Regions from separate parts of the Streptomyces sp. NPDC006208 genome, predicted to be linked through region 1. Evidence: riboswitches for the same ligand, from Rfam matches in the RefSeq annotation. Region 1 holds a riboswitch; each other region holds the start of a gene.
What was found. Region 1 has a riboswitch for cobalamin ahead of ABZ208_RS14315 (prenyltransferase/squalene oxidase repeat-containing protein). Riboswitches for the same ligand answer to the same signal wherever they lie in the genome.
Positions count from the first base shown of each region.

Region 2: it holds a riboswitch for cobalamin, as region 1 does, so the genes downstream of both, ABZ208_RS27600 ((2Fe-2S) ferredoxin domain-containing protein) here and ABZ208_RS14315 (prenyltransferase/squalene oxidase repeat-containing protein) in region 1, are expected to answer to the same signal.
Region 3: it holds a riboswitch for cobalamin, as region 1 does, so the genes downstream of both, ABZ208_RS16365 (ribonucleoside-diphosphate reductase subunit alpha) here and ABZ208_RS14315 (prenyltransferase/squalene oxidase repeat-containing protein) in region 1, are expected to answer to the same signal.
Region 4: it holds a riboswitch for cobalamin, as region 1 does, so the genes downstream of both, metE (5-methyltetrahydropteroyltriglutamate--homocysteine S-methyltransferase) here and ABZ208_RS14315 (prenyltransferase/squalene oxidase repeat-containing protein) in region 1, are expected to answer to the same signal.

Region 1 is NZ_JBEXSW010000014.1:158,120-162,297, reverse strand. It holds gene ABZ208_RS14320 (SCO2322 family protein) at 36-668, opposite strand; gene ABZ208_RS14315 (prenyltransferase/squalene oxidase repeat-containing protein) at 668-1,900, opposite strand; cobalamin riboswitch at 2,012-2,133, opposite strand; gene ABZ208_RS14310 (MBL fold metallo-hydrolase) at 2,185-3,219, opposite strand; gene ABZ208_RS14305 (BTAD domain-containing putative transcriptional regulator) at 3,547-4,178, opposite strand, start outside.
Region 2 is NZ_JBEXSW010000038.1:15,520-19,697, forward strand. It holds gene ABZ208_RS27595 (hypothetical protein) at 1,130-2,143, opposite strand; cobalamin riboswitch at 2,371-2,562, shown strand; gene ABZ208_RS27600 ((2Fe-2S) ferredoxin domain-containing protein) at 2,602-2,991, shown strand; gene ABZ208_RS27605 (ABC transporter substrate-binding protein) at 3,124-4,113, shown strand.
Region 3 is NZ_JBEXSW010000017.1:109,692-113,869, forward strand. It holds gene ABZ208_RS16365 (ribonucleoside-diphosphate reductase subunit alpha) at 1-1,574, opposite strand, end outside; cobalamin riboswitch at 1,711-1,843, opposite strand; gene mctP (monocarboxylate uptake permease MctP) at 1,973-3,601, opposite strand; gene ABZ208_RS16375 (DUF3311 domain-containing protein) at 3,598-3,888, opposite strand.
Region 4 is NZ_JBEXSW010000013.1:56,800-60,977, reverse strand. It holds gene ABZ208_RS12810 (DUF1775 domain-containing protein) at 151-1,590, opposite strand; cobalamin riboswitch at 1,820-2,043, shown strand; gene metE (5-methyltetrahydropteroyltriglutamate--homocysteine S-methyltransferase) at 2,123-4,178, shown strand, end outside.

The DNA of each region.
Region 1 (4,178 bases):
GGACGGGTCGTGCGGCCTTGGGGCAGGCGCAGGCGTCATGGGGTGCGCCGGCGGCGGGACTGCCACAGCGCCGCCACGCCCAGACCCAGTACCGCCGCGATGCCCGCCACCACACCGAGTGACGGGCCGCCGCCCGAGCTGTCCTTCGCGTCCCGCGACGGGCTCTCCTGCGCCGAGACCTGCTCGCCGCAGCCCGACTTCGGGTAGCCCGAGATCGCGCACAGCAGGGCCTGGCTGTTGTAGCGCAGCGGTTTCGCCACTGCCGCGAGCGCCTCCGCGCTCGTCGCGCCTTCCGCGACCTGCGCGCACGCCGTGCGCAGCGCGGGCGGGGCCTCGCTCTGAGGGGCGTCGCCCGCCGTGCCGGGGTCGATGACGAGCGCGATCCGCTTCCTGCCGTCCTTCGCCGGCGTCTTCGCGCATATCGCCGCGAAGTCCGGGCCCCGGCGCGGCTGCGCCGAGTCCCCGCTGTCCTCGCTCACCGAGAACCGGAACCCGTTCACGGACCCGTCGGCGGGCCGCGCCGTGGCCGGGCCCTCGGTGGCGTACGTCCACTTCGCCCCGCTGCTCTGCCAGAACGACCAGTAGCGGTAGCCGGCCGCCTGCGCGGGCGCCGCGCTCAGCACCGTGAGGACGGTGCCGAGCACGAACGCCAGGAAACGCGTGCGCATCACTGCCGCGGCTTCCTGCGGCCGCTGATCAGGAAGCCGGCGCCGACGCTGGCGACGAAGATCGCACCCACGATCCACCACATGGACAGGGACTCGGACTCCTCGTCCTTCTTCTCGTCACGCGAGGAGGGGGCGGGCGAGGGCGACGCCTTCTTCGGCGCGGGGCCCGTCGCGTTGAGCGCGGTCACCAGGTTCTGGCCGCCGAAGTCGGCCGGGTCCGCGCCGGCCGCGTGGGCCGCGAGGATCAGCTGGGCATAGGCGGCGGGGCCGCTCTCCTTGGCCCAGGCGGCCGCGTTCTGCTCCAGCCACGTCAGCGGCTTCTTCGCCTGCTCGGTCAGGCCCTGAGCGGTCAGTGCGACGACCGCGTCCGCCGTGTTCCCGAAGTCCGGCTTGGGCGCCGAGTCCTCGGCGCCCGGCATCGGCGGAGTGTTGAAGTACCCGGTCTTGGCAAGCCCGTTCGCGAGGTACGCCGCGCCGTTGTGGGCCGCCCCCTCGATCGTCGTCGCCTTCTCGCAGGCCGTGCCCTTGCCGTCCTTCGAGCCCGCCGTCACGACGAGGCCCTTGCCGTGCGCGCCGAGCACCGCGGCAGCGGTGGAGTCGGCGACGATGCCGGGGCTCTTGACCTGGTACACGAACGCCCCGCCGTCCTTGCCGCCGCACGGCTTGGCGAACGTCAGGAGCGCGTCGTACGGAGTCCTGCCGTCCTTCGACGTCACGTCGGCCGGCTGGTGACCGGCCGCGGCGAGCGCGCCGATGACGATGGAGGTGGAGTTCGCGTCGGAGGCCCCGCCCGGGTTGTAGCCCCAGCCGCCGTCCTTGTTCTGTACGGACTTCAGCCAGCCGACCGTCTTGTCCACGGCGGCGTCCTGCCCGCCGAGCGCGGCGAGTGCCTGCACGGCGGCGGCGCTCGCGTTGGTGTCCAGCGGAAGCTTGGCGTCGCACGCCTTCGCCGCGTCGGCGCGGTACGAGGGGAAGCCGCCGTCCGCGCACTGCTGCCCGGTCAGCCAGTCCACGGCCGCCTCGGCGGGCACGAAACCGGCCGTGTCCTGGGCGAGCAGCGCCAGCGACTGCCGCCAGACACCGTCATACGTCGGGTCGCCCGTGCCGTACAGGCCGGACGGCAGCGCCGCGGACGGGGTGGGGCTCGGCGCGGCGAAGGCGGCCGGTACCACGGCCAGTCCGAGCGCGGCGGAGACGGCGAGTGCTGCTGCGCAGCGGCGAACGGTGGTCATGGCGGGTGGTGCCTCTCCTGCTTCAGGGCCGGGCGCAGGCACACTGAGGCACCAGGCTCGGCTCCGTATCCCTCGACGGTGCCGGCCACCGGGCGGGTCCCGGTGAGCACGAGCCGGTCACGAACGCGTACGAGGCATTCCGACTCGCCGCCGGTGACGGCGGCTCACGGTTGCGGGTCAGTGCCGGATTTGCACCGGCTTCCCCCCGTACGGGCATGATGACGACATGCTTACTGTACCGGCCGGTCACCGGGCGGCGGCGGGGCGCAGGTCACAGGGCAAGGTCACGGTTCGGACGCCACGTACAGGGCGGGTGCGCTGCCCGGCACCACCTCCGCGCGGCCGAGCTTCACGAGCCTGCGCAGATGGGCCTCCGCCTCCGAGACCGCGATGTTGCGCGAGCCGTAGGGGATCTCGTCCCAGGGGCGGTTCCACTCCATCCGCTCGGCGACCTGCCACGGGGTGAGCGGCTGCGCCAGCAGGGCGAGCAGGCCGGCCAGGCGCTCCTCGTGGTGGACGAGCAGCTCCCTGACCCGGCCGGTCGCATCGGTGAAGGCGTGCTGGTGCGCGGGGAGCACCTCGGCGGGGGCGAGGCGGCCGATGCGCTCCAGGGAGTCGAGGTAGTCGCCGAGCGGGTCGGTGACCGTGGCGTCGTCCGGGTCCTCGTACAGGCCGATGTGCGGGGTGATCTCGGGGAGGAGATGGTCGCCGGAGAACAGCCGGCCGTTGCCCGCGAGCCGGGCGGGATGGGTCTCCTCGAGGTGCAGGCAGACATGGCCGGGGGTGTGGCCGGGGGTCCATACGGCGCGCAGCCTGCGGCCCGCGAGGTCGAGCAGCTCGCCGGGGACGATCTCCCGGTCGGGAAGCGCCGCGCGCAGCCCGGGGAGGCTGCCCGTGTGCCCGGCGGCGCGGGCGGCGTGCAGCGGGGCGGTGTGCTCCTCGGGGGCGCCGGCCCGGGTGAGCTTGTCGGCCAGGTAGTCGAGCCACAGCCCCGGCTCGGCCTCCCGGGTGCGGCGTACCACCATGGCGTCGGCGGCGTGCATCGCGATCCAGGCGCCGGACGCCTCGCGGACCTGTCCGGACAGGCCGTGGTGGTCGGGGTGGTGGTGGGTGACGACGACGCCGTGGACCTCGGCGACCGAGGTGCCGCACGCGGTCAGGCCGGCGGTGAGGGTGTCCCAGGACGCGGGGTCGTCCCAGCCGGTGTCGATGAGGACGGGACCGCGGTCGGTGTCGAGCAGATGGACCAGGGTGTGCCCGAGGGGGTTGTCCGGAATGGGTACCCGGAGGGAGCGCACCCCACCGCCGTGGTCGGTCACGTGGGGGTCGGTCGCCCGGGTGGTGGAGGGACGGCCTTCCGGCGCGCTCGTCCGTTCGCCTCTCGGCTCGTGTCCCGCTTCGTCCTTCGTCGACGGCACGCTCGTTGCCCCCTGTGGTCACGTGGAACTGATGCACCGTCAGGATGGCGTGCAAGGACGCTGCAGGGAAGCCCTTGCGGAAATGTCCGCAAGGGGCGAACGGGCTCCGGTCGGCCTGCCGCGGGCTCCGTCGAAGCTCCACCGTTCGGGTCCTCGGCCCGCACCGACCGGGAACCCGCGCACAGTTCCCCGTCGGTGACGCCCGGGCGCCCCGCCGGTGACGCCGGGTCACTCGCTGTCCGCCTCCGCCAGCGAAGCCCGTAACTGCTCCTGCAGCTCCGGGTGTTCTGCCGCTCGCTCCAGGGCCAGTGCCGCCCGGAACTCCCGTCGTGCCCGTGCCCGCGCTCCTGCCGCCGCGTACGACCGACCCAGGCGGCGGCGGATCTCCATCTCGAGTCGCGTGCGGTGCGGCTCCGAGCGCCGCGAGATGCCCGCGTGCAGCGCCAGCGCCTGGCGATGGCGGCGTTCCGCCTCCGCAAGGTCGTCCGTGACCGACCCCAGCCGTGTCAGCGTCAACGCCAGCAACAGCGGGTCGCCGGCCTCGCGCAGCAGTTCCTCACCCCGCAGCAGCACCGCCCGCGCCTCCCCCCGTTCGCCGAGCGCCTCATGACCGTCCGCAAGGGAGAGCAGGCGCTGGCTGATCGGTATCGGGCGGCCGTTGCGCTCCGCCGCGGCGAGCGCCGCCCGCGCGTCGGCAAACGCTGTGTGCACCTCCCCCCGCATGAACCGGCTCATCGACCGCATCGCCAGCGCCAGCGACACCCCCCACTCGTCGTCGGCCCGTTCCAGGACCGGCAGCACCTCGTCGATGGTGGCCGCCACCGCGTCGTACCGCCCCGGCAGGAAGTCCTGGATGGCCA
Region 2 (4,178 bases), on a different contig from region 1:
ACAGCCTGCTGGCTGCACATGAACATCCTCCGATCAATGAGGACTCCGTCACGCAACCCAGCATTGGAGATCGGCCACGCAATGCGCTCGGGGAACTTTTTGGCTTCTGCCTGAAATTGCGATGATCCCTCGAACGACGCTTTTGGCGTATGCCTGATTCCGGCAGCGTCTGTCCGCCCGCCCGGCGATGCGCCGAGAAACGACTTCAGGCAACCGCGGCCGACCCGCGACCCACTGGAGGGATGGAGCCATCGGGGCCGGAGTTCACCGGCCCCGTCGTACGGCGCACCAAGGGGCTTTCGTTCCCGGACACGGCCGAGGAGGCTGCAATGGCTTGCTACGGAGCAGAAGCGCACGGAGAACGAGGCCGGGAGCGCCTCGACCGGAGCGGTCCCGCCCCCGTCGCCGCCTTCTGCAACCCGTTCAAGGACGGCATTCCTGAGGCGTTCGTCCTCACAGAGGACGAGGACGGGTGGGGGCACGTCCGGTATCTGTCCCAGGATCCGCCCGGGACCGGAAGATGGTTCCTCCGGGAGCTGCCGGGTCGGCCCTCTACGGCAACCGCGGTCGTGGTGACGGTCCAGGGGCTGACCGTCAGCGCGCACTGGACCGACGTGTCCGGCAACCTCTGGTGGGCGCCGCTCACACCGGGCGGCTTCGGCGATCGACCGGAAACGGCCGGGCGTCGAGGAGTTCCGGCGAACGGCGGCAAGCCGGCGGGCCGTTGGCCGACGGCAACCCGGCCCTGCCGGTGCCCGAGGGCGGCCGCGCGCCCACCAGTTGCGTCGGCCACCGGGAGATCGACGGTAAGGGCGTGGTCATCGCCCCCGCCGACGGCGGCCCCAAGAACCCGCCTGGTACCACAACTTGCGCGCCGACCCCTCCTGCCGGCCGCCGCCGCGACCCTTGCTTGCCGGGAATCGCCCGCCCACCCACAGGTCCGCGAGTACGGGCGGCCGCGAAGCCGCTGCTCGACGGGGTTCGGCCGGGGAACGGCGCCCGTGCGGAGACGCGAAGTCGCCGTCGTGGCAGGCGCCGCCACGACGGCGACTTCGCGTCCCTCCGGCCGGCTTCGGGTCAGCGGCCGGGCAATGACCTCGGAGTCCCGGACTTCATGAACACGGATCCTTCAGTGAGTCGAACCGCATTCCACCCAATTTCCTCCGGAATCGTAGCAGGCGAAGGGGGTGGCAATGTTTCCGGTGTCATTGGAAAGCTCTGCGACGATCTCATCTCCCTTCCAGATGGTGTACGTCTCCATAATCTGCCACACCCGGTAGATCTTGTTGAATGAGCTGGTGTTCACGATGCTTCGAGTCTCCGTAGAACTCACGGATTCCTTGAGGGTGATTGACTCACTCTGCCTGTAAGACTTTTCGAACGAGGCGTTGATCGTGGTGGTGATCGCCTCCCATCCGCCCTTCGCTTCCAAGCCCAGCTTCGTGATGAACTGGGTTTCCACGGTGGAGGAACGCTCGACACCGCTAATCGTCGCAATCGTCCAGCTCAGGCTCTCGTCCGGGGCGAGCGAGTACGACTGGCCGGAGAGGTTCCACCAGACCTCCCGGGTCACGGCCCCCTTTGAGTCGTGGGGGTTCTCCCCCTGCCCCACCAGGAAATTGTGTGCATCCGCTTCGGTCGGATACTTATTGGTCGCGGAGGCGCTGGGCGGGCCATCGCTCAGGACGCTCATATTGGGCACATAGTTGATTCTGGGGTCCCTGCGGGGGTTCACGTCGCCCGGCTGCGAGGCGGTGACGGTCAGGACGTCGATCAAGGCTCCCGAGTTGGCGGCCCTGACCAGCCAGGCGTCGTTGACCTTGCCTGAGTGCTCCTCCGTCTTGCCTCCGGGAGTCACCTTGTAACTCTTCCCGGAGAGCGAACCATCACGATTGATCAGGACGACCTGTATGGGAATCTGCAGATCGTTGTGGAACACCACTTTCTGCTCTGTCGTCGTGGGGTTGGGCTGGAAGGTGCCTTTCGCGTACTTCTTGAGATCCGCGAAACTGTCGGTAGCAGGCCGGCCGTGCAGTGAGTGCGGACCGCCTTCGGCCGCAGCCCTTGCCGTCGTCCCGAACCGGAACCAGCGCCCGGCCCGGCGGGCACTGTGCCCGTGCCGATGCCCGGACTGCCCGACCACGACGGACCCCACCTCGAGTTGGTGTTCCGCCTCACCGACCTCCGCCCGCCCCACCAGGGGCCGCCGGCATGTGCGGACGGTCCCGTGACGAACCGTTCGGAGTGACTCCGGACCGGCCAGCTTGTACAGAGCGCGCGAGAGCCTGCGGGGGCGTGTGTCGCCCGCGCCCGGGGGGGCGTGTGCCGCCGTTCGCCCCGGCCTGTCCGGCGCCCGGGCTTATGACGTGGAGCGTCCTTCTGCCATGATGTCCCGCGAAATAGGCGACGGCGGAACGAGGAAGCCGGTGTGAATCCGGCGCGGTCCCGCCACTGTGATCGGCGAGCGGATCCCGAACAGACCACTGCCCGGATGCGGGTGGGAAGGCCGGGACGAGCGTTGACCCGAGAGCCAGGAGACTCACGCGGTCGCCTCCTCGAAGTGACTGGGGCGGATTTCCCCGGAGAGGAGGGCTCGTCGGGATGCCCAGGAGACCATCGTCGGCCGGTGCGGTTCCGTGCCGGGTCGTGGTGTGCCGGGACTGTTGCTGTGGCAGTCCCAAGGTGACCGGGGTCGACCACGGGAAGCAGACCGCGCGTCTCGCCGAGGACGCGCCCGTCCGTGTCTCCGGCTGTCTCGACGTGTGCGACCAGGCGAACGTGATCGTCGTGCAGCCCTCGTCCGAGGGGCGCGCCGCGGGCGGCCGGGCGGCCTGGTTCGGCCTCGTCAACGACCCCGCCGCGACCGAGGACATCGCCGCCTGGGTACGGGCGGGCGGACCGGGCGTCGCCGCGCCACCGGACATCCTCGAGCTCTACGCCTTCACCCCGCCTCGGCGCGCCCGGTCCGTGCCGCTCCCCGACGCCGGCTGAGCCGCGGACGCCCCACCACCTTTCCCACGTCTGACCGAACGTCTTCCGACGACGAGTCTCTCGATTTTGACCAGCCTCCGGACCGCTGTCCGGACCGTTCAGGACCACCCCTGCGGTGAGAGGATCCACCACATGATGGGCAAGCGCCCGATATCCCTGCTGTCGGCCATGGCCGCGGCCCTACTGATATCCGGATGCGGCGGCACCGCAGCCCGGGACGACGCCTCGTCGGCGGACTCCACTGCCAAGGGGTTTCCGGTCACCGTGTCCAACTGCGGTGTGAAGACGACCTATCAGCGTCCCCCGCAGCGTTCGGTGTCGATGAACCAGCACGCGACCGAGGTCATGCTGGCACTGGGTCTGAAGAAGTCGATGGTGGGAACCGCCTATCTCGATGACAAGATCCTGCCGGAGTATCAGGAGGCCTACGACGGGATCAAGGTCCTGGCGAAGGAGTACCCCTCGTTCGAGACGCTGCTGACCGCCGAACCGGACTTCACCTACGGCGGTTTCGCCAGCACCTTCGACGAGAAGGAAGGGCGCAGCCGCGACGCACTCTCCAAGGCGGGGGTCAACTCCTATCTGAACATCGAGGAGTGCCCGTCCGGTCCGGTGACGATGGCCACGATGGACCAGGAGATCCGGAACGTGGCGAAGATCTTCGGCGTGCCGGACCGGGCGGAGCGGCAGTTGAAGAAGCTCCACGGCACGCTGGACAGGGTCGAGGGCAAGCTCGCCGGCGTCACCCCGGTGAAGATCTTCGTGTACGACAGCGGCGACAAGACCGCCTTCACCGCGGGCGGCGCGGGCATCGGCAACGAGATGATCAACCAGGCCGGCGGGGTGAACCTCTTCGCCGAGCTGGACAAGGCGTTCGGTGACGTGTCGTTCGAGCAGGTGGCCGAGCGCGCGCCCGAGGTGATCGTCATCTACGACTACGGCGACCAGTCCGTCGAGGACAAGAAGAAGTTCCTCCTCGCGAACCCGGCGCTGAAGGACGTACCCGCCATCAAGCACAAGCGGTTCGCGGTGCTGCCGTTGTCGTCCACGGTGCTGGGAGTCCGGGTGCCGTCCGGCGTGGAGTCCCTGGCCCGCCAGCTCCACCCGGACCGATTCAAGTGACCGACGCCACGGGCGTGTCGGAGGCGACGGAGGCGAAAGCGACGCCCGGGGCGACCGGCGCGACG
Region 3 (4,178 bases), on a different contig from region 1:
AAGAAGACGTCCTGCAGGCCCATCGCGCCCAGGCCCACCGGCCGCCACTTGGCGTTGGAACGCCCGGCCTGCTCGGTCGGGTAGAAGTTGATGTCGACGACCCGGTCCAGGAAGGTCACGGCGGTGTGGACGGTCTCGTCGAGGCGCTGCCAGTCGAGGTCGCCGGACGGGAGGACGAACGAACCGAGGTTGACCGAGCCGAGGTTGCAGACAGCCGTCTCGCCGTCGTCCGTGACCTCGAGGATCTCGGTGCACAGGTTCGAGGAGTGGACGACCCGGCCCGGCTCGGCGGTCTGGTTGGCGGTGCGGTTGGACGCGTCCTTGAAGGTCATCCAGCCGTTGCCGGTCTGGGCGAGGGTGCGCATCATCCGGCCGTACAGGTCGCGTGCCGCGATGGTCTTGCGGGCCAGGCCCGCTGCCTCGGCCTTGCGGTAGGCGGTGTCGAACTCCTCGCCCCACAGGTCGACCAGCCCGGGTACGTCGGCGGGCGAGAACAGCGACCAGTCGGCGTCCGCCTCGACACGGCGCATGAACTCGTCGGGGACCCAGTGTGCGAGGTTCAGGTTGTGGGTACGCCGCGCGTCCTCACCGGTGTTGTCACGCAGCTCGAGGAACTCCTCGATGTCCGCGTGCCAGGTCTCGAGGTAGATGGCGGCAGCGCCCTTGCGCCGGCCGCCCTGGTTCACCGCGGCGACCGAGGCGTCGAGGGTCTTCAGGAACGGCACGATGCCGTTGGAGTGCCCGTTGGTGCCGCGGATGAGGGAACCGCGGGCGCGGATACGGGAGTACGAGAGCCCGATGCCGCCGGCGTGCTTGGAGAGGCGGGCGACCTGGTGGTACCGGTCGTAGATCGAGTCGAGCTCGTCGAGCGGCGAGTCCAGCAGATAGCAGGACGACATCTGCGGGTGACGGGTGCCGGAGTTGAAGAGCGTGGGGGAGGAGGGGAGGTAGTCGAGCCGGCTCATCAGGCCGTAGAGTGCGGCGACTTCGTCCAGGGCGCGGGCCCCCCTCTCGCCGTCGGACGCGGTGTCCTCGGCGAGCCCGGCGGCCACGCGCAGCATGAAGTGCTGCGGGGTCTCGATCACCTGACGGGTGATCGGGTGGCGCAGCAGATAGCGGCTGTAGAGGGTGCGCAGCCCGAAGTAGCCGAACCGGTCGTCGGCGCCCTGGTCGATCAGGGCGTCGAGGCGGGCCGTGTGCCGCGTCACGAACTCGGCCGTACGGTCGGCGATCAGGCCTTCGCGGTGCCCCACGGCGACCGATGCGGAGAAGCACACCGCGCCCTGCCCGGCGGCTTCTTCGGCGATCGTGCGGGTCAGCAGCCGGGCGGCGAGCCGGGAGTAGGCGGGGTCCTCGGAGATCAGTCCGGCGGCGGCGTCGGTGGCGAGGGAGCGCAGTTCGGCCTCGTCGGACCCGGCGTGCCGGCCGCGCAGCGCGGCGGCGGCGACCCTGCCGGGGTCGGTGTCGGGCAGGTCGGCCGTGAGCTCGGTCAGGAGCCGCAGGAGCGCGGTCCCGGGGCCGTCGGCCGTCTGCTCGACGGTGCCTGAGGCCGGATCGGCCGGCGCGATCGTCACGTGGTGCTCCCTCGCTCGGTTCCGGACCGGCGGGGGAGGGGAAGGCCGTGCGGCGTACGTGCCGCAGCGGGCAGCACCGTGCACGGCGTCCACCGGCCCAACCGCGAGACCCGGACGTCTTGGCACCCGGGTCGGTCGAACCGGATGCACCGTCGGCAGGTCCTCGGACTTGTGGGCGCGGCAAAGTGCACCACATCACACCGTTGCGGGACAGTTCCGGATTCGCACCGGATTCCCCTGCGGCGACAGCGAGCATGAGCATACATGTGGGGGCGGCCCGTTGCGTCACCCACCACATGTTGTGTCGGTGGGTAGGTTGTTGCCCGTTTTGCTCTCGTCGTGGACGAGAGCGGGCCGCCGGTTTCCCGGCGGCCCGCTGTTGGTTGGCGGTGGGTCGGTCAGTGACCGGCGCCCGCTGTGGCCGGCGGGAGTTCGACCTGGACGCCCGGGTCGCCCGCGTCCGCCGTGTAGTCGGACGGGCTGGTCTCGTCGACGCCGTCGGGGGCCTTGGCCGCCCGCAGGACGAAGGTGAGGACCACGGTGACGACGACGTTCAGCACGAACGCGGTGAGGCCGATGTAGCCGATCTCACCGATGCCGGGGATGACATCGGACGAGCCGCCGAAGTGCTTCTGGGCCGGGGTCGCGACGCCGTACGCGGTCCAGGTGCCGTAGACCATGCCGACCGCCCAGCCGGCGAGCAGCGCCCAGCGGTGGAACCAGCGGGTGAACAGACCGCCGACCAGGGCCGGGAAAGTCTGCAGGATCCATATGCCGCCCAGCAGCTGGAAGTTGATCGCGACGGTCTTGTCCATGGTCAGGACGAAGACCAGCGCGCCGACCTTCACCAGCAGCGAGACCAGCTTGGAGACCTTGGTCTCCTGCGCCGGGGTCGCATCGGGCTTGATGAAGTCCTTGTAGATGTTCCTGGTGAAGAGGTTGGCCGCGGCGATCGACATGATCGCCGCCGGTACGAGCGCGCCGATGCCGATGGCGGCGAAGGCCACACCGGCGAACCAGTCCGGGAACATGTTCTCGAACAGCTGCGGAATCGCCAGCTGGCCGTTGGCCACCTCCACGCCGGCGGCGATCGCCATGAAGCCGAGCAGCGCGAGCAGGCCCAGCATCAGGGAGTACAGCGGCAGGATCGTGGTGTTGCGGCGGATCACCTCGCGGCTGCGCGAGGACAGGGTCGCGGTGATCGAGTGCGGGTACATGAAGAGCGCGAGCGCCGAGCCGAGCGCCAGCGTGGCGTAACCCCACTGGCCCAGGTCGCCCGGTACCAGGGCACCGGTCGGCTTGCCGGTCGACTCGTTGATGGTCGCGAACTTCTCACCGGCACTGGCGAAGATCTCGTCGAAGCCGCCCAGTTTGATCGGGATGTAGATGATCGCCACCGCGATGACGATGTAGATCAGGGTGTCCTTGACGAAGGCGATGAGCGCGGGTGCACGCAGTCCGGAGGAGTACGTGTAGGCCGCGAGCACGCCGAACGCGATCAGCAGCGGCAGGTCCTTGACGAACCAGTTGGTGGTCTCGCCGCCGCCGACGCCCATGACGTCGAGCACCGCCTGGATACCGACGAGCTGCAGTGCGATGTACGGCATCGTCGCCAGAATGCCCGTGACGGCGACCGCAAGCGAGAGACCCTTCGAACCGAAGCGCCCGCGCACGAAGTCCGAGGTCGTCACATAGCCGTGCTTGTGCGACACCGACCACAGCCGCGGCAGGAAGGTGAAGATCAGCGGGTAGACGAGGATCGTGTACGGCACGGCGAAGAAGCCGGCCGCGCCGGCCGCGTAGATGGCCGCAGGGACGGCGACGAAGGTGTACGCGGTGTACAGGTCGCCGCCGAGCAGGAACCAGGTCACCCAGGTGCCGAACGACCGGCCGCCCAGGCCCCATTCGTCGAGGCTGTGCTCGTTCTCGGCCTTGCGCCAGCGCGAGGCCAGGAAACCCATGACCGTGACGGCCAGGAAGAAGAAGATGAAGACGCCGAGTGCGACGCCGTTCACGTCGTCCTTCACTGCGACGCACCTCCCTTGCGGGCGCGCTGGTCACGCTGCCACAGCTGGTACGCGACCATCGTCAGCGCGGTCGACAGCAGGACCCAGAACATCTGGTACCAGTAGAAGAACGGCATGCCGATGAACGTCGGTTCGACCTTCGCGTAGGAGCTCACCCAGAGCATGGCCACGAAGGGCGCGAGGAGGCAGAGGGCGATGACGACCCGCACCGGTGTGACGACGGGTTGCCTCGCTTCGGGCGCTTGTGGCGGTTCGGGCGCATCGGGCGCCTCGGGCACTGCGGACATCGTTGTCTCCGTCCCCTCGCTGATCAGCTGTACCTGTAACGCGCAGGGAAATGTAGGCGAGGGTTTTGAAGCGAGTCACCCCCTGTCCGTATATCGGTACGGCAACGACTGTGCCCAGGCTCCGGGCACGGCGGGGGAAACGCGACATAGCGCCGCAACGCTTGTTGCGGCGCCATGCGGTTGACGGCGGATCAGGCAGGTGCCGGGCCGCCCGGACCCCGGCAGGGTGTGTGGCCAAGGCCCGTGTTCGGTCATTCGGCCGCTGCAACCTCGCCACGCTGTGCCGGCCC
Region 4 (4,178 bases), on a different contig from region 1:
AATGCGATCAGGGGGCGATCAGGGCTTCGTCGGACAGGGCGGGCCCCCGTGCCGCGCGGGCATCCGCGCGGCACGGGAGATCACCCAGCGGCCGCGATCACACGGCGGACCGTGAGCGGCAGCACGCTCGCGGCCCGCGCGTGCCGGACCCTATGCCGAGGCGCTGTTACGGCGCTTGAACCACAGCGCTCCGCCCGCGCCCAGGACGGCCACGGCAGCGATCACACCGACGATGACACCCGTGGTGCCGCTGTCGCTCTCCTTGCCGGCCTTCGCCGGCTGCGACGCCGATGACGCAGGAGACTTCGCGGGCGCGCTCCCGTCCGAGGACGGCTTGCCGTCCGTGGCCGGGCTTGTGCTCGGGCTCGGCGTGATCGGCTTCGCGCCGCGTGCGGCAGGCTCCAGCTTGAGCAGCGGTGCCGGATTCTCCACTTGCTCACCGTCGCCCGGCACCTCGATCCACCGCGCGACCTTCCCGTCGCCGTATGTCTCGACGGTCTTGAACGCCAGGGACGTCGCATCCGGCAACTGTCGTACGACGACGCTGTACTCGGCGTCCGTACCAGTCTGGAGCGTGGTGCCGCCCACCGTGTAACCCTCCGCGGTGGGTGTCAGCTTCCATCCCTTCGGGGCGTCCTTGAGCGTGACCGCGTCCGGTGCGATGCCCTCGGGCAGGACGATCCGCAGCTCCTTGATGCCGGCGGTGTCCGACTCGGCCTCGGAGGTGAAGGTCAGGGTGACGTTCTCGGCGAGCGCACGGGCGTCGGAGGCGGTCACCCCGGCGTGCGCGGCCGCGGTCGTCGCCCCGGCGACGACGGTGACCAGCGCGGCGGCGCTGACCAGCCCGAGGCGGCTGACGGACCGGGAGATGCGTGATGTGTTCATGTGTGCGGGCTCTTTCGGGTGCGGCGCTGATCGGCGCGTGACGAGGGGGACGGCGACGGAACACCCCGCCCCCGGTGGCCCCCTGCGCACCACGACATGAACAAGCCGCGCCCGCAGCGGGACAGGGCGACGGGCGGCGGGCATCGGCACGGCCTGCCGACCCGTCCGGTCGGCAGGCCGCAGCGACAGCCGCCCCGCCGCGGCGGCCAGTGCGACGGCGGCGGCCTCGACCCATCGCCCCGCGGCATGCGGCAGCTCGGACAGCCGCCGGTCGGCGCGCTGCATCAGCACGGCGACGGACGCGGCCGCCACGACATGCGCCACGAGCATCAGCGAGACGCTGTGGTGGGTCGCGTACTCCTGGCCCGCAGCCCCATGGGCCCGGTGCGCCGGTACTGCACTCGCCCCGGAACTCATGGACAGACCGCGGTGCAGCACCAGTTGCGCGGCGAGCGTCGCCGCCAGCACCGGGGCCGGCCTACGGGCACGCCCCGCACCCGGCAGGGCGGCGAGGAACACCATGACCCCCGCCCCCAGCAGCCGCGGCCACAGCACCGGGTCCTTCGATCCCAGATGATGGCCCGCCGCGGCCAGCACCGTACTGATCACCGCGAAGAGCCCAGCCCGCAGCCACCGCTCGGCCTGTCCGCCGTCGGCGGGGCAGCGGCTCACGGAGGGTGCGCAGGAGCGGGTGGTCGCGGTCATGCCGCGCCCATCATCCACGTCCTCGCCGCCCCGCACCGCCACATCCCGGCAATACGTATTCGCAGGCCCGGGGACTCAAGGCGTCCCCGAGCGGGGTCACGCCGCTTCGCGTCGGCCCCGTTGCGGGTCCACCCCCGCCGCTGAGGGACCGGGTCGTTGCCGCGGCCGCTGTGGAGCGGGTGCGGAGCAGGAGACAGGGCGCTCGGCCCCCGTGGTGCACCCCCTGGCGTAGGCTGGCCGCGCAGCTGGTTCGCCCCTGCCCTCCAGGCAGGAGCGTCGCAAGAGGGAACCCGGTGAGAATCCGGGACTGCCCCGCAGCGGTATGTGGGAACGATCGCCGTCATACGCACTGGATCCGTCGTACGGGTCCGGGAAGCGACGGCCAGTAGGTGCCTCGCCCGACATGAGGCGCGCCCATGAGTCCGAAGACCTGCCACTGCCCGTGTGCGACGACGCGCACGGAGATCTCGGTGACCTCGTGGGCGGGTCGGCGGTACGGGTGGCACGGCTGCCCCGTTCCTTCGCGCGCCCTATGCGGCCCGGGGTCGTCCCACGACTCGCGAAGGAGAGTTCCGTGACCAGTTCCGTGACCAGTTCGGTGACACCCACCGTGTACGGCCACCCCCGGCAGGGCCCGAACCGGGAGCTGAAGAAGGCCGTCGAAGGCTACTGGAAGGGCCGGGTCTCGGCGCAGGACCTGCACCGCACCGCCGCCCGGCTGCGCAGCGCCAACTGGCAGCAACTCGCCGACGCCGGCCTCCACGAGGTCCCGACCGGTGACTTCTCGTACTACGACCATGTCCTGGACACCAGTGTGATGGTCGGTGCGATCCCGGTCCGCCATCGCGCTGCCGTCCAAAAGGACGCGCTGGACGGGTACTTCGCCATGGCCCGCGGTGCCCAGGACGTGCTGCCGCTCGAGATGACCAAGTGGTTCGACACCAACTACCACTACCTCGTTCCCGAACTCGGGCCGTACACCGTCTTCCGCGCCGACTCCGGCAAACAGGTCGGTGAGTTCACCGAGGCGCGCGCCCTGGGCCTGACCGCCCGGCCCGTGCTGCTCGGGCCCGTGACGTATCTGCTGCTGGCCAAGCCCGCGCCGGGCGTCGCTCCCGACTTCGAACCTCTCACGCTGCTGGACCGGCTGCTGCCCGTCTACGCACAGGTGCTCTCCGAACTGCGCGCATCGGGCGCGGAGTGGGTGCAGCTCGACGAGCCCGCTCTCGTGCAGGACCGCACCCCGGCCGAGCTGAACGCGGCCGCACGCGCCTACCGCGAGCTGGGCGCGCTCATGGAGCGGCCGAAGCTGCTCGTCGCCTCGTACTTCGACCGGCTGGGCGAGGCCCTTCCCGTCCTCGCGAAGGCACCCGTCGACGGGCTGGCCATGGACTTCACGGGGCCCGCCGCAGGCAACCTCGACGACCTCGCGGCGGTCGGCGGGCTGCCCGGCAAGCGGCTGGTCGCGGGTGTCGTCGACGGACGCAACATCTGGATCAACGACTTCGAGAAGTCACTGGCCACACTCGGCACCCTGCTCGCTCTCGCCGACCGGGTCGACGTCTCCGCCTCCTGCTCCCTGCTGCACGTGCCGCTCGATGTCACCACCGAACGGGACATCGACCCGCACATCGCCCGCTGGCTCGCCTTCGCCCGGCAGAAGACCACCGAGACCGTCATCCTCGCCCGCGGGCTCGCCCGGGGCACGGACGCCATTGCCGCGGAACTTGCCGCCAACCGTGCCGCCCTGGCTTCACGCGCCGCCTCGGCACTCACCCACGACCCCGCCGTACGGGCCCGAACGGCCGCGGTCACCGGCGCGGACGCCCGCCGCCCGCAGCCGTACCCGGAGCGGGCCGTGGCGCAGCGCACCCACCTCGGTCTGCCGCTGTTGCCGACGACCACCATCGGCTCCTTCCCGCAGACCGGCGAGCTGCGCGCCGCACGGGCGGAGTTGCGGGCCGGCCGGATCGGGCAGGATGCGTACGAGGGGCGCATCGAGGCGGAGATCCGCGAGGTGATCGCCTTCCAGGAGAAGGCCGGCATCGACGTCCTGGTGCACGGCGAGCCCGAACGCAACGACATGGTCCAGTACTTCGCCGAGCAGCTCACCGGCTACCTCGCCACCCGGCACGGCTGGGTCCAGTCGTACGGCACCCGCTACGTCCGCCCGCCGATCCTCGCCGGTGACATCTCCCGCCCCGAGCCGATGACCCTGCGCTGGACGCGCTACGCCCAGTCGCTCACCGACCGCCCGGTCAAGGGCATGCTCACCGGCCCGGTCACCATGCTCGCCTGGTCCTTCGTCCGCGACGACCAGCCGCTCGGTGAGACCGCCCGCCAGGTCGCGCTGGCCCTGAGGGACGAGGTGAACGACCTCGAGGAGGCCGGCACATCGGTGATCCAGGTGGACGAGCCCGCCCTGCGCGAGACCCTGCCGCTGCGCAGCTCCGGCCGCGCCGCGTACCTGGCGTGGGCGACGGAGGCGTTCCGCCTGACCACCAGTGGCGTGCGTCCTGGGACCCAGATCCACACCCACATGTGCTATGCCGAGTTCGGCGACATCCTCCGGGCCATCGACGACCTCG